DNA from 2 places in the Photobacterium sp. 53610 genome. Region 2 is predicted to be linked to the other one. Evidence: riboswitches for the same ligand, from Rfam matches in the RefSeq annotation. Region 2 holds a riboswitch; the other holds the start of a gene.
The links. Region 2 has a riboswitch for thiamine pyrophosphate ahead of thiD (bifunctional hydroxymethylpyrimidine kinase/phosphomethylpyrimidine kinase). Riboswitches for the same ligand answer to the same signal wherever they lie in the genome.
Positions count from the first base shown of each region.

Region 1: linked by a shared signal. The riboswitch ahead of thiB (thiamine ABC transporter substrate binding subunit) and the one ahead of thiD (bifunctional hydroxymethylpyrimidine kinase/phosphomethylpyrimidine kinase) in region 2 are both predicted to bind thiamine pyrophosphate.

Region 1 covers NZ_JAXOFS010000003.1:49,932-55,624, forward strand. Annotated here, with positions in the region: gene SPK40_RS10170 (PhoH family protein) at 1-217, shown strand, start outside; gene thiQ (thiamine ABC transporter ATP-binding protein) at 246-959, opposite strand; gene thiP (thiamine/thiamine pyrophosphate ABC transporter permease ThiP) at 975-2,588, opposite strand; gene thiB (thiamine ABC transporter substrate binding subunit) at 2,605-3,591, opposite strand; TPP riboswitch at 3,701-3,819, opposite strand; gene SPK40_RS10190 (DUF547 domain-containing protein) at 3,892-4,692, opposite strand; gene leuD (3-isopropylmalate dehydratase small subunit) at 4,834-5,436, opposite strand; gene leuC (3-isopropylmalate dehydratase large subunit) at 5,472-5,693, opposite strand, start outside.
Region 2 covers NZ_JAXOFS010000002.1:352,816-358,508, reverse strand. Annotated here, with positions in the region: gene tenA (thiaminase II) at 1-234, opposite strand, end outside; gene SPK40_RS08205 (ABC transporter substrate-binding protein) at 277-1,218, opposite strand; gene SPK40_RS08200 (ABC transporter permease) at 1,238-2,056, opposite strand; gene SPK40_RS08195 (ABC transporter ATP-binding protein) at 2,049-2,819, opposite strand; gene thiD (bifunctional hydroxymethylpyrimidine kinase/phosphomethylpyrimidine kinase) at 2,869-3,744, opposite strand; TPP riboswitch at 3,841-3,938, opposite strand; gene SPK40_RS08185 (VOC family protein) at 4,115-4,471, shown strand; gene SPK40_RS08180 (family 20 glycosylhydrolase) at 4,541-5,693, opposite strand, start outside.

The DNA of each region.
Region 1 (5,693 bases), on a different contig from region 2:
GTCGCAAATCAAGACCATCATCACCCGGTGTGGTGAGGGCACCAAGCTGGTCTGTTCCGGTAACTTGGCACAGATCGATTCTACATACCTGTCGCCTGTGACATCAGGCCTGACCTATATCGTTGAACGATTTAAGGATTTTGAAGGCAGTGCCAACATTTATCTGAATGGCGTGGTCCGCAGCCGTCTGGCGGAATTTGCGGAAGAAAACCTGTAATCACAGGGCGTGTGATCTGCCGGAGTACTCAGCGCCCCAGATATTTTCTTAACCCATCATCTGATGCCTCACTCAGCACCTGCTGGGTGGGGCCACACACCTGAATGCGACCCTGATCGACAAAGGCACAATGGTCGGCGATCTTCATGGCGTCATCCGGGCTGTGGGTGATCATCAGCACCGTGATCCCGGCTTCTTTCGCCAGACCGGCAACCAGATCCAGCATTTCCTGCCGCAGCGCCGGATCCAGGGCAGAAAAAGGCTCATCCAGTAACAGCAGCGGGCGGTGGCGCACCAGGCAGCGAGCCAGTGCGACCCGTTGTTTCTGGCCGCCGGAAAGCTGCTCCGGCAGGCGATCCAGATACGGGCCGATCCCCACCCGCTGGGCAGCCGTTTGAACCTGCACTTTCTCTGCGGCGCTGAGCTTGAGGCCGGGATGGATCCCCAGCGCAATGTTGTCGAACACACTCAGGTGCGGAAACAGGTTGTGATCCTGAAACAGGATCGACAGCGGTCGCTCTGCCGGTGATTGCCGGTCAATTTTTTCACCGTCGATATAAAGCTCGCCACTGTCGGGTTTGAGGAATCCGGCAATCATCGCCAGCAGGGTACTTTTGCCAGCCCCGCTGGGGCCGATTACGGCCAGGATGTCGCCTTTATCGACGCTGAGATCGAAGCTCAGCGTCATGGATTCCTGATGACCATGGCGGTAGCAGTGACAGAGTTGGGACAGGGTCAGCATCGGGGCAGTCATAGGTTATCCATGTGAAGCGTGAACGGAGGAAGCGGTGCGGGATATGAGCAGGCGCTCCACCGCAGTAAAAATTCCCAGGCTGAGCAGCAGCAGGAATAGTGCGGCAACGGCAGCAGCATCCATCTGATAGCTGTCCATCAGCTGGAACAGGTAGAGCGGCAGCGTCTGAAAATCCTGACTGCCGAACAGGGCAATGGCCCCGAGATCGCCCAGTGACAGGACAAAGCTGATTGCCATCGCCTGAGCGACTGGTTTGCGCAGCGCCCGCCATTCCACCAGATACAACCGGGACAGGCCGCGCATGCCCAGACTCTGACACAGCGGGTTGTACTGCTGGGCCAGATGCAGCATGGGCTGACTCAGGGTCTTGATGACATAAGGCAGCGCCATCAGGGCATTGACGGCGACCACCACCCAGAAAGCCGAGGCAAATACATCGGTGAACTCGCGCAGTAACAGAAACAGCCCGGTGCTGATCACCAGGCCCGGCGTGACCAGAATGATGGTGCCGATCAGCTCCAGGCCATCGGCTGAGGCTTTGTAATGCTGCAAACGCCAGAACCGGCTGGCACAGAGAATGGCAATCCCACCGATCAGGGCCAGCAGGCAGGCCAGTGCAGCGATTTGCAGCGAGTGGCTGACGGCCTGCCAGAGTGCAGGCGTACTGAGTAAGCCGGGCAGTTTGCTGTTGATCCCTGCACTCAGCACGGCCAGCATCGGCGGTATCACCAGCAGCAGCACGGCACCGATCCAGAATCCATCCCAGCATCGGGCCGCCCGGCTGTCGAGATAGTTCGGGTGGCCCTGCTGTACCCGGCCGGTAAGGGTCGACAGTGGCCGGGCAAAGCGCTGACTCACGAGGACCAGCGAGCAGCAAAGCAGCATCTGCCAAAGCGCCAGCATGGCACCGGCGGCTAAATCAAAGTCATATCGCAGCGCCTGATAAATGGCCAGCTCGATGGTGGTTGCTTTCGGGCCGCCGCCAAGAGACATGATGACGGCAAAACTGGTGAAACAGAGCATGAAGACCAGACCTGCCACCTGCGGCAGTTGCTGACGCAGCCGCGGCCAGGCGACCAGCCGGAACAGCGGCCAGCCTCGCATCCCTAAGTGTGCGGCGAGCTGATGCTGTTCGGCGGGAATGCCTTCCAGACTTTGCAGCATCAACCGGCTGGCCAGCGGCAGGTTAAGAAAAACATGGGCCAGCAGAATGCCGTTCAGGCCATAAATACTGAACGGCAGTTTCATCTCCAGCGTCGCCAGCCACTGGGCCAGCAGGCCGCTGTTGCCATAAATGGCCAGCAGACCGAACACGGCGACCAGAACCGGCAGAACGACGGTCATGGCGAACAGGCGCAGCAGCAGCGCCCGGCCGGGAAAACGGCGGCGTGACAGGGCATAAGCGACTGGGATGGCCGGGAGCACGCTCAGCAGCGTTGATAAAATGGCCTGCTGAAAGCTGAATGCAGTGACATGGCGCAGGTAAGGATCCTGCCAGAGCGCCAGCGGCCGGATGTCGGTCGCCTGCGCCAGCAGAGCGCTGAGCGCTCCGCCGACCAGGATCAGAATGAGCCCGGCACTCAGCAGGCCGGGCAGGCTGGAACGGGAAAGTAACAACGTCAGTCCTACAGGATTATTGCGTCAGGGCTGTTTGCCATTCGCGGACCCAGGTTTTGCGCTCTTTCGCAACTTCGTCAGCACTGAATTCCAGCGATTTGGCCGGACGCGGCAGTGCTTTGAACGCTTCAGGCAGCGGCTGATCGGTGACCGGATACATCCAGTTGCCGGTCGGGATCTGGGACTGGAAGCCCGGCGTCAGGATAAAGTTCATGAACTTATCCGCCAGCGCCTGATTTGGGCTGTGCTTCAGTTTAGCGGCAACTTCCACCTGCATGTAGTGGCCTTCACTGAAGTTGGCCGCTTTATATTTGTCTTCCTTCTCGGCAATGATGTGATAGGCCGGGGAAGTGGTGTAAGACAGCACCAGATCGGTCTCGCCCTTGAGGAACATATTGTAGGCTTCTGACCAGCCTTTGGTGACGGTCACGGTCTTCTTGGCCAGTTGCTGCCAGGCATCAGAGGACTGGTCTCCGTAGACGGATTTCACCCACAGCATCAGCCCCTGACCCGGGGTCGAAGTACGCGGATCCTGATAGATCAGATTCAGGTCGTCACGTTCGACCAGCGCTTTCAGGCTGGCTGGCGGGTTCTTGAGCTTCTGGCTGTCGTAAATAAAGGCGAAATAACCGTAATCGAAAGGCACGAAGGTTTGATCCTGCCAGCCCCCCGGAATGGTGACAGCGGATGTGTCGACACCGCTTTTTGCCAGCAGCCCGGTTTTCTTCGCTTCCGTCATCAGGTTGTTGTCCAGACCCAGCAGGACATCGGCTTTCGTGTTTTTGCCTTCCAGACGGACACGGTTGAGGATGGACACCCCATCGTCCAGCGCAACGAACTGCAAATCACAGCCACATTCTTTTTCGAAGGTTTTTTCAATTGCAGGGCCCGGGCCCCAGTCTGCGGTAAACGAACTGTAGGTGTATACCGTCAGAGTCGGTTGAGCAGCGGCTGCAGACGAGGTGGCAACCAGTAAGGGTAAAGCTTTCAGTATGTGTTTCACAAAGCGCTCCTGAGTACCTGCTTGGCAGGGAATTCCGATTTCTTCAAGGCGCGGCGTTGAGTGAGCGGGAGCACGTCCCAGGAAAGTCACGAAAAGGGAAAGTAATGATGTGCTTTCAGTTTCTCAATTCCTACGCCAGCATGACCTGGTTCAGGTTCAATGGGTCCCGTGTGCTGCATATGAATAAACAGACACGATCTCAGTCCGGAGACTCCCCATGAGAACGGCTCTCATTGTAAACGGGGCGGGCACGGGTTGCCAGCCGGAATTATTAGCGGATGCCAGTCTGGGATCCGGGAACTAGCGAATCTCATTCAGGCGCCAGTCATAATCATACCTTGGGCTGGTGAGCGTGACCGGCTGTTTACGGTAGCGGTTGAGGTGTTTCTGCAGATCTGTCAGTGAGCCGAAATCAGACTGATACCAGTCATAAATCGAAGACAGCCGGACTTGCCCGCCTTTGTCATCGACGCCTTTGGGGCTGTTGGTGAAGCGGCGTGCGGCGCCGTCGAGCTGAGCATTGATCTGGTCGGCATGCATGACTTCCGGCAGCAGATCCGGGCAGCCCAGACTGGCGCAGTTCACCACATAGTGAATGCGTTTGTCCTGCCAGATCGGGCGGAGAATACGGTGCTCGATATCGTTCAGGGACAGTTTTTTGCCGTCAATGGTGATCAGCTGTTCATCCCAGGGCCCGAAACTGAACAGCCCCCCCAGCTTGGTAATTGAGCTGACCGGATAGTGGTCGAGGATCACTTTGACGGTCAGCGCATTGTAGAGATTCACCCAGTATGCGAACTGCTCATTGCGGTTTAAACGACGGGGATCGCGTGAGGTCAGCCCGGCAATATACTGATTCAGGCTGCTTTTATCTTGTGGACTGACTGCAGCGTAGCGAAAACGGGTCTGTTGTGGGGCGACGAGCAGGTAGGTGTTCAGCAGACTTTGCCAGACGCTGTGATCCACTGTGGTGGTGCTTTTGGGGTTGCTGGTTTGCCAGAACGGCCAGAGGTCGGCTTTTGGCGCGGCCATGGGGGCTGATGAGAAGCTGAGTAAAATCAGGACAGTGAATAAAGGCAGAGCCCGGCGGAACGAAAACATGTGAACACCTCTGTAGATGGTTGATATCTAAGAGACCGAAAGGAAACGCGTTTCTTTCTGGTTCGTGTGATGTCTTGCCTGCAGACCTGAACAAAACACCCTGCCGGAGCAGGGTGTCTGAGGCTGACTCTTGAGTATAGATCAGGCTAAAAAAGCCGGGATCTTGCTTTCATATTCCGCGATTTTATCTTCGTGTTGCAGCGTCAGGCCAATGTTGTCCAGACCGTTCAGCAGGCAGTGGCGGCGGAACTCGTCGATTTCAAATGAATACGATTTGCCGTTGGCACTGACCGTCATGGTTTCCAGATCAACCGTCACTTCGGCGCCTTCATTGGCTTCGACATACTGGAAGATTTCGTTCACTTCCGTTTCCGTCAGGCGTACCGGCACCATCTGGTTATTGATTGAGTTACCGTAGAAGATGTCGGCAAAGCTGGGTGCAATCATTACTTTGATGCCGTAATCCGCCAGCGCCCACGGGGCGTGTTCGCGGGAAGAACCACAGCCGAAGTTTTCCCGGGCCAGCAAGATGCTGGCACCCTGATAGCGCGGGTAGTTCAGGACAAATTCCGGATTGGGTTGCTCACCCGCATCGTCCAGAAAACGCCAGTCGTGGAACAGGTGCTTGCCAAAGCCAATGCGGTTTACTTTCTGTAAAAACTGTTTCGGAATGATGGCGTCAGTGTCGACGTTCGCGGCATCCAGCGGCACCACCAGTCCGGTATGTTGTTGAATTCCTGCCATGGGTATTTTCCTTCTCTTGTTAGGCGGTGGCTCTGTTAGGCGGTCGCAAGGGTTTCTTGGTCCAGCTCGCGGATATCCACGAAGTGACCGGCACAAGCTGCAGCAGCTGCCATGGCCGGGCTCACCAGATGGGTGCGGCCATCACGGCCCTGACGGCCTTCGAAGTTCCGGTTACTGGTGGAAGCGCAGCGCTCCCCGGGACCCAGACGGTCGTTGTTCATCGCCAGACACATGGAGCAGCCCGGCAGACGCCATTC
Region 2 (5,693 bases):
AATCAACGCTTGTAACCCCGGGAGAGGGCGTCGCATTTCGTCTAAAGTCCGCGCTTTAAAAATAGCCAGTGCGTAAGCACGGGCATAATGTTTCAGGAACAAAAAATCCTGTTTCAGATAGTGCAGGTAAGCCGCCGGGTTCAGTTCCCCACTGGCGAGTTGCTGCACAAAGATGTGGTGGGTGTAGTCATGCCAGTCATTTTGACATGCATTGATCAAATCCAGATGATTCATGTGTATTCCCTGAAATGTGTGTTTCTTGTGTTCTGACATGGCTTAAAAAGCCGGGACAAAATCTTTCGCTTTGGGGGCGTTATCGATGATCTTGTGTTGATACATAAAATCAGAGAATTGATCGTAGCGGGCCTGATCAACCGCTGCCGGACGGAGAGCAAAGCGCGGCAAGGTATCTCGCCAAGCCATTTTGTTCAGCTCATTGTCCAGGGTATCGGGTGAATATGAGATGAAGGTTTTCCAGGCCTGATCCGGGTGATTCACAATGTACTGCGTTGCTTTTTCCAGTGCCTTGTTGAATTTTTTGAGGTCTTCAGCGTTGTACTGTTTTTTATTGGCGACCACGACCAGTTCGTCATAAGGCGGTACACCGTGCTCCTCAGGGAAGAACGCTTTTGCCTGATAGCCTTCCAGTGCCAGCTGGTTTGACTCGAAGTTACGCAGGCCACCCCAGATGGCGTCAACTTTTCCGGATGCCAGCGAAGAAGAGAGTGCCCAGCCAACATTCACGATTTTGACCTCGGAGAAATCAACACCGGCTGTTTTCAGCATGGTACCAATAGTCGCTTCTTCATTTCCTGCAATGGCGATTCCAATGGTTTTTCCTTTCAGATCAGCCAGTGATTCAATCCCTTTTTTATCCAGGACCATCAAGGTGTTGAGCGGCGTTGCAATCAGGGTGGAAGCCCGAATCAACGGAAGACCTGCCGCCACATCAATTGTCAGGCTGGTCTGGTAAGAAATGGCTAAATCAGTTTTGCCTGCGGCAACCAGTTTGGCGGGCATGGACGGATCGGCTGGTTCCTGAATTTTAATGTCGAGCCCTTGCTCCTGAAACAGGCCATTTTTCTGAGCAATGATGATCGGGCCGTGATTAGGGTTAACAAACCAGTCCAGCATCAAGGTGAGTTCTTTCGCTTGTGCCTGGAATGTCACAGCTGTCACTGCGACAGCGATCGCGGTACGGGTGGGGAAGTGAATCATAAGCGTATCCTTGGTTAAATCATGATTGTGACTGACTGTTTTCAGGCAGCCATGGAATTGCGCGTTTCAGCAGAAAGTCTGTCCCGAAATAAAGAGCAACAGAGAGGCTGGCCAATATGATAAGAGCTGCAAACATCTCATCGATCATCATTCGGGCATTGGCCTGTAACATCAGGTAGCCCAGTCCTTCGCTGGCACCGACCCACTCACCGACAACGGCACCAATCGGTGCGACGACAACAGCCACACGGATTCCGGATGCCAGTGCCGGTAATGCAGCCGGCAGCCGGATGTGGCGCAGGATTTGCCAGCGAGTTGCATGAAGTGTTTTTGCCAGATCAAGATATCCTTGTGGTGTATGGCGAAGACCGTCATAGCAGCAGGTCGTCACCGGAAAGAAAATGATGATGGCAGCCATCACAACTTTGGAGGCGATACCGTATCCCAGCCAGAGCATCAGAATTGGGGCGAGTGCGAAAACAGGAATCGCCTGACTGGCTATCAGCAGGGGCAACATCCAGCGTCTGACAGGGGTAAAAAGCAGCATCAACAATGCACAAAAGAGTCCGACCCCTAACCCTGTGACCAGACCCAGCATGATTTCACAGGTTGTGACCCAGGCATGGCGAAGCAGTACATCGTGGCGCTGAATCAGTTTATTGAGTACAGCCAGTGGTTCCGGCAGGATAAAACCGGGCAATTGAAACACTGTGACCACAGCCTGCCAGCCGAGGGCCAGAACACCAAGACTGATCACCAGCCGAGCGAGCGGGTGATGGTGAATAGAACGTGTTTTGACAGGCGTGCCGGTCTGCCATTGAGCCAATAATTTAGTCATTGTGTTGGTTTACCAAACTCAGGGCTTTCAGGATCTGCTGCTGACAATTCACAAGACGGGCGTCGATTTCACGCGGAATCGTCCCGTCCGGGGTTGGCAGCGAGGTGATTTTTGCGGGCTGGCCTTGCATCAGGAACACAGAGTGTCCCAGACGGAGTGCTTCCTGAGGGTCATGTGTAATGAGCAGAACGGTTCGGTTTTCCAGCAGTTCTGCAGCCAGATCCTGCAATTTGTATCGTGTGACAGCATCCAGTGCTGAAAAAGGTTCATCCATTAATACGAGTGGCTGGTCCTGCATCAGGGTTCGGGCGAGTGAAACCCGCTGACGCATTCCGCCAGAGAGCCTTGATGGGGGGGCAGAGATGTATTTTTTTAAGCCGACGCGTTCTAACAGTGCAATCGCTTGTGACTGATGCGTCTCACTGACTTTTCCGTGTCTGAGCTGAACACCAAAGCAAACATTATCCAGCACATTCAGCCAGGGAAGCAGTAAATCCTGCTGAGCCATATAGGCAATCTGTGCATTCACAGGTTGGTTGCTGCTGGTTTTAATGCTCCCTTGCCAATGGACGTCGGCGGGTAATAATCCGGCCAGTAGCCTGAGTAATGTGGTTTTACCGCATCCGCTTTGCCCGAGAATGCAATGCCACTGGCCTGGGATTAAACTGAGATTCAGCTGTCTGAATAATGGCATTTCCTGATCAGGGTAATGCAAACGAATATTATTCAGCTGAACCCCCAAGCCTGCCTGCCGGTCAGTCATGTGGTTTTCTTCCTGACGAGTGATGATTTGCTCAGGCACCTGCTTTTCCTTAACGCGGCTGGAGTGAATAGAAGTGATGAACCGGGCCATGACCTTGGCCAATCCGAAGTTGATCCGCATGTAACAGGGCTTGCGTCAGATAGGCTTTCCCGCGTGTCACGGCTTCTGTGAGGGTGTGTCCCTGAGCCAGATAAGAAGCAATCGCTGCAGACAGCGTGCATCCCGTGCCATGCGTGTTCTGCGTCTGAACTCGCGAAGCAGTTAGGGTGACGGTGTCACTTTCTAGGATGAGATAGTCCGTGCTTTGTGCTTCCTGTTCCCAATGTCCCCCTTTCAGCAAAACAGCTTCAGTGTTGAGTTGTTTCAACTGCTCAATCAGCGCTTCTTTTTCTTCTGTTTCTTTTGTGTGCATAACAGTTGAAACTGTACCAGAAAGGGATGGATTTCGGGTTAAAGCGACTGCCTCTGGCAGATTTGGCGTGATCAGTGTTGCCAGAGGAAGAAGTTCTGATTTCAGGGTGGAAATGGCATCGGCTTCCAGTAATAAGTCACCGCTGGTTGCGACCATCACCGGGTCGAGAACGATGAATTTCGGCCGGTATTGACGCAGTTTTTTAGCAACAGCACGAATGATAGTCGCATCACTCAGCATGCCTATTTTTACCGATTGGATATCAAGGTCGCTGAAGACAGCATCCAGCTGTTGTTCAACAAACGCCGGGCTGACCGGAAAAATACCCGTTACGCTCTGTGTATTTTGAGCCGTCAGTGCCGTGATAACCGAGCAGGCATAGCCGCCAGTTGCCGAAATGGCTTTGATATCAGCCTGTATCCCGGCACCACCACCACTGTCTGAACCTGCAATTGTCAGTGTAATCGGGGTTTTAATTTCTGGGGAAAGTTCATGGTGAGCTGACTTGTTCATTTTCATCCCTTGGCATCAATATCATGATTCATGATGGGGCAGGGATGACGAACAGTCGCGATGGTCACTGAGCCGTCAGGAACTGGCGCTTAGTGGCAGGCAAGTCTGCTAGTTCCCTACGCCAGTATGAGCTGGATCAGGTTCAACGGGTCCCACAGCGTGGTCTCAGCCTTTCGACTCCCCGACTAACGTTTAATCATTCTGTATGTTCAACCGAAGCTTGTTGTCTTCAGTATCATTTTGCGTTGGCATTCTAACCCTGTTTTTTTGAAGAAAGCAAAAGAATTCCAGAAAATCTGTGCGGACTTCGGACAGAGGTGTTAAAGAAAGCCTATGATATCGTTACCGTCAATAATTCTGGAGACATTCAGTGAAACAGCATCATCAGATTAATTACGTTGAATTTCCTGCAAGTAACCTGCCGGCAACAAAAGCTTTTTTTGAATCCGCTTTTGGCTGGTCATTTACAGATTATGGTGATGAATATACAGCTTTTTCGGATCAGGGGCTGGATGGGGGATTTTATGCGGCGCCCCTGAAATCTGAATCAGAAAAAGGTGCGGCTTTAATTGTGCTGTACAGTGATAATTTAGAAGCGACAGAGCAAAAAGTCATCGAAGCGGGCGGCAAAATTGTGAAACCGATTTTTGCGTTTCCCGGAGGCCGCCGGTTCCACTTTACAGAACCGAGTGGTAATGAACTTGCTGTCTGGGCTGATCCAGAGTAGCAAAGCACCCGATTGATGAATGAAAAGAGCTCCTGACGGAGCTCTTTATCGTTCGGGCAATGATGTTGCTTAATTCACTGTTGTAACCCGGCTGCTTCGGTCACCAGACACTGTTCGCAGCTGGACACCACTCGCCGCTGCTGGTGGATTGAGGCGATCATAAGCCTGCCAACTTGCGCCCTGATCGACGGAGTACTCAATGGTCAGGCCAGGGAAGGTGGAGTTCGCCTTCAGGACACCATTTTCGAGGACGCCGCCAGGGACAGGCAGGTTGAACGTAATGCCGCTTTGCTCCAGTTTCGGCAGCACTTTCTGGCCCAGGAGGTTTGCGAAGCGGTTGTAGTCCGTATTACGGGCTGCCTTGTCTACAGGGGTGCCAGCGTTGTCATTGGCTTCCCAGCCCGCCGTATGCCATGCACGCTCGGCCAGACCCAGAACACGCGGGAAAGTCATCCCTTCGAACTGAGCTTCAGTACGGACTGTTTCAGCCCACAGCGAACCCTGAATACCCAATACATTTTCAGGTTTCAGGAGTTTTTTCACACCAGCACCGGCAACCACGTCTTCTTTCGTAATTGGTGCACCGGCACGGGTGAAGTCGGCATTTGCGAACACATCATCCGGCATGTAACCAAAGGTCTTCCGGGTGTCGGTGAAACGTGGCGCCCAATAGTAACCGCGTTCGTTTGGATCCGGCTCGTATGGGTGGTCGAAATACAGGTGGCTGGCATGGTTGTAAACAACTTTATAGTCGTTGTTTGCCAGATTATAGGCACGGTCAGCAACACCCCATTCCCAGATATTCTGCCAGGCGTTACCCCAGAGCTGACTGTTGGCCATTTCAGAGCGGGGGTAGACTTGTCCGCTGTGCATCAGACCGTCTTCCCAGCCTGCCATATCCAGACCATAGTTCGCTGTAATGACAGAGATACGCTCGACAAAGTAACGACTCAGGTCAGAGACACTGTTGACGCCATCTGTGTTGTTGGCAATAAATGCCTGACAGACAGGAGAGTTAACCCATGCACCGGCAATCTCATCGCCACCAAAGTGGAAGGTTTTCAGTGGCTGAACTCCCTGATGCAGGTTCACCAGACCTTTGACCACAGCATCAACGAAATTGTAGGTTGAATCCATACAAACGTTGATAGCATTGTCTGTAAACATCTGAACAGAAAGATATTCTGTTGTGTCGCTGAAATCTGTCAGCAGGTATTTGCTG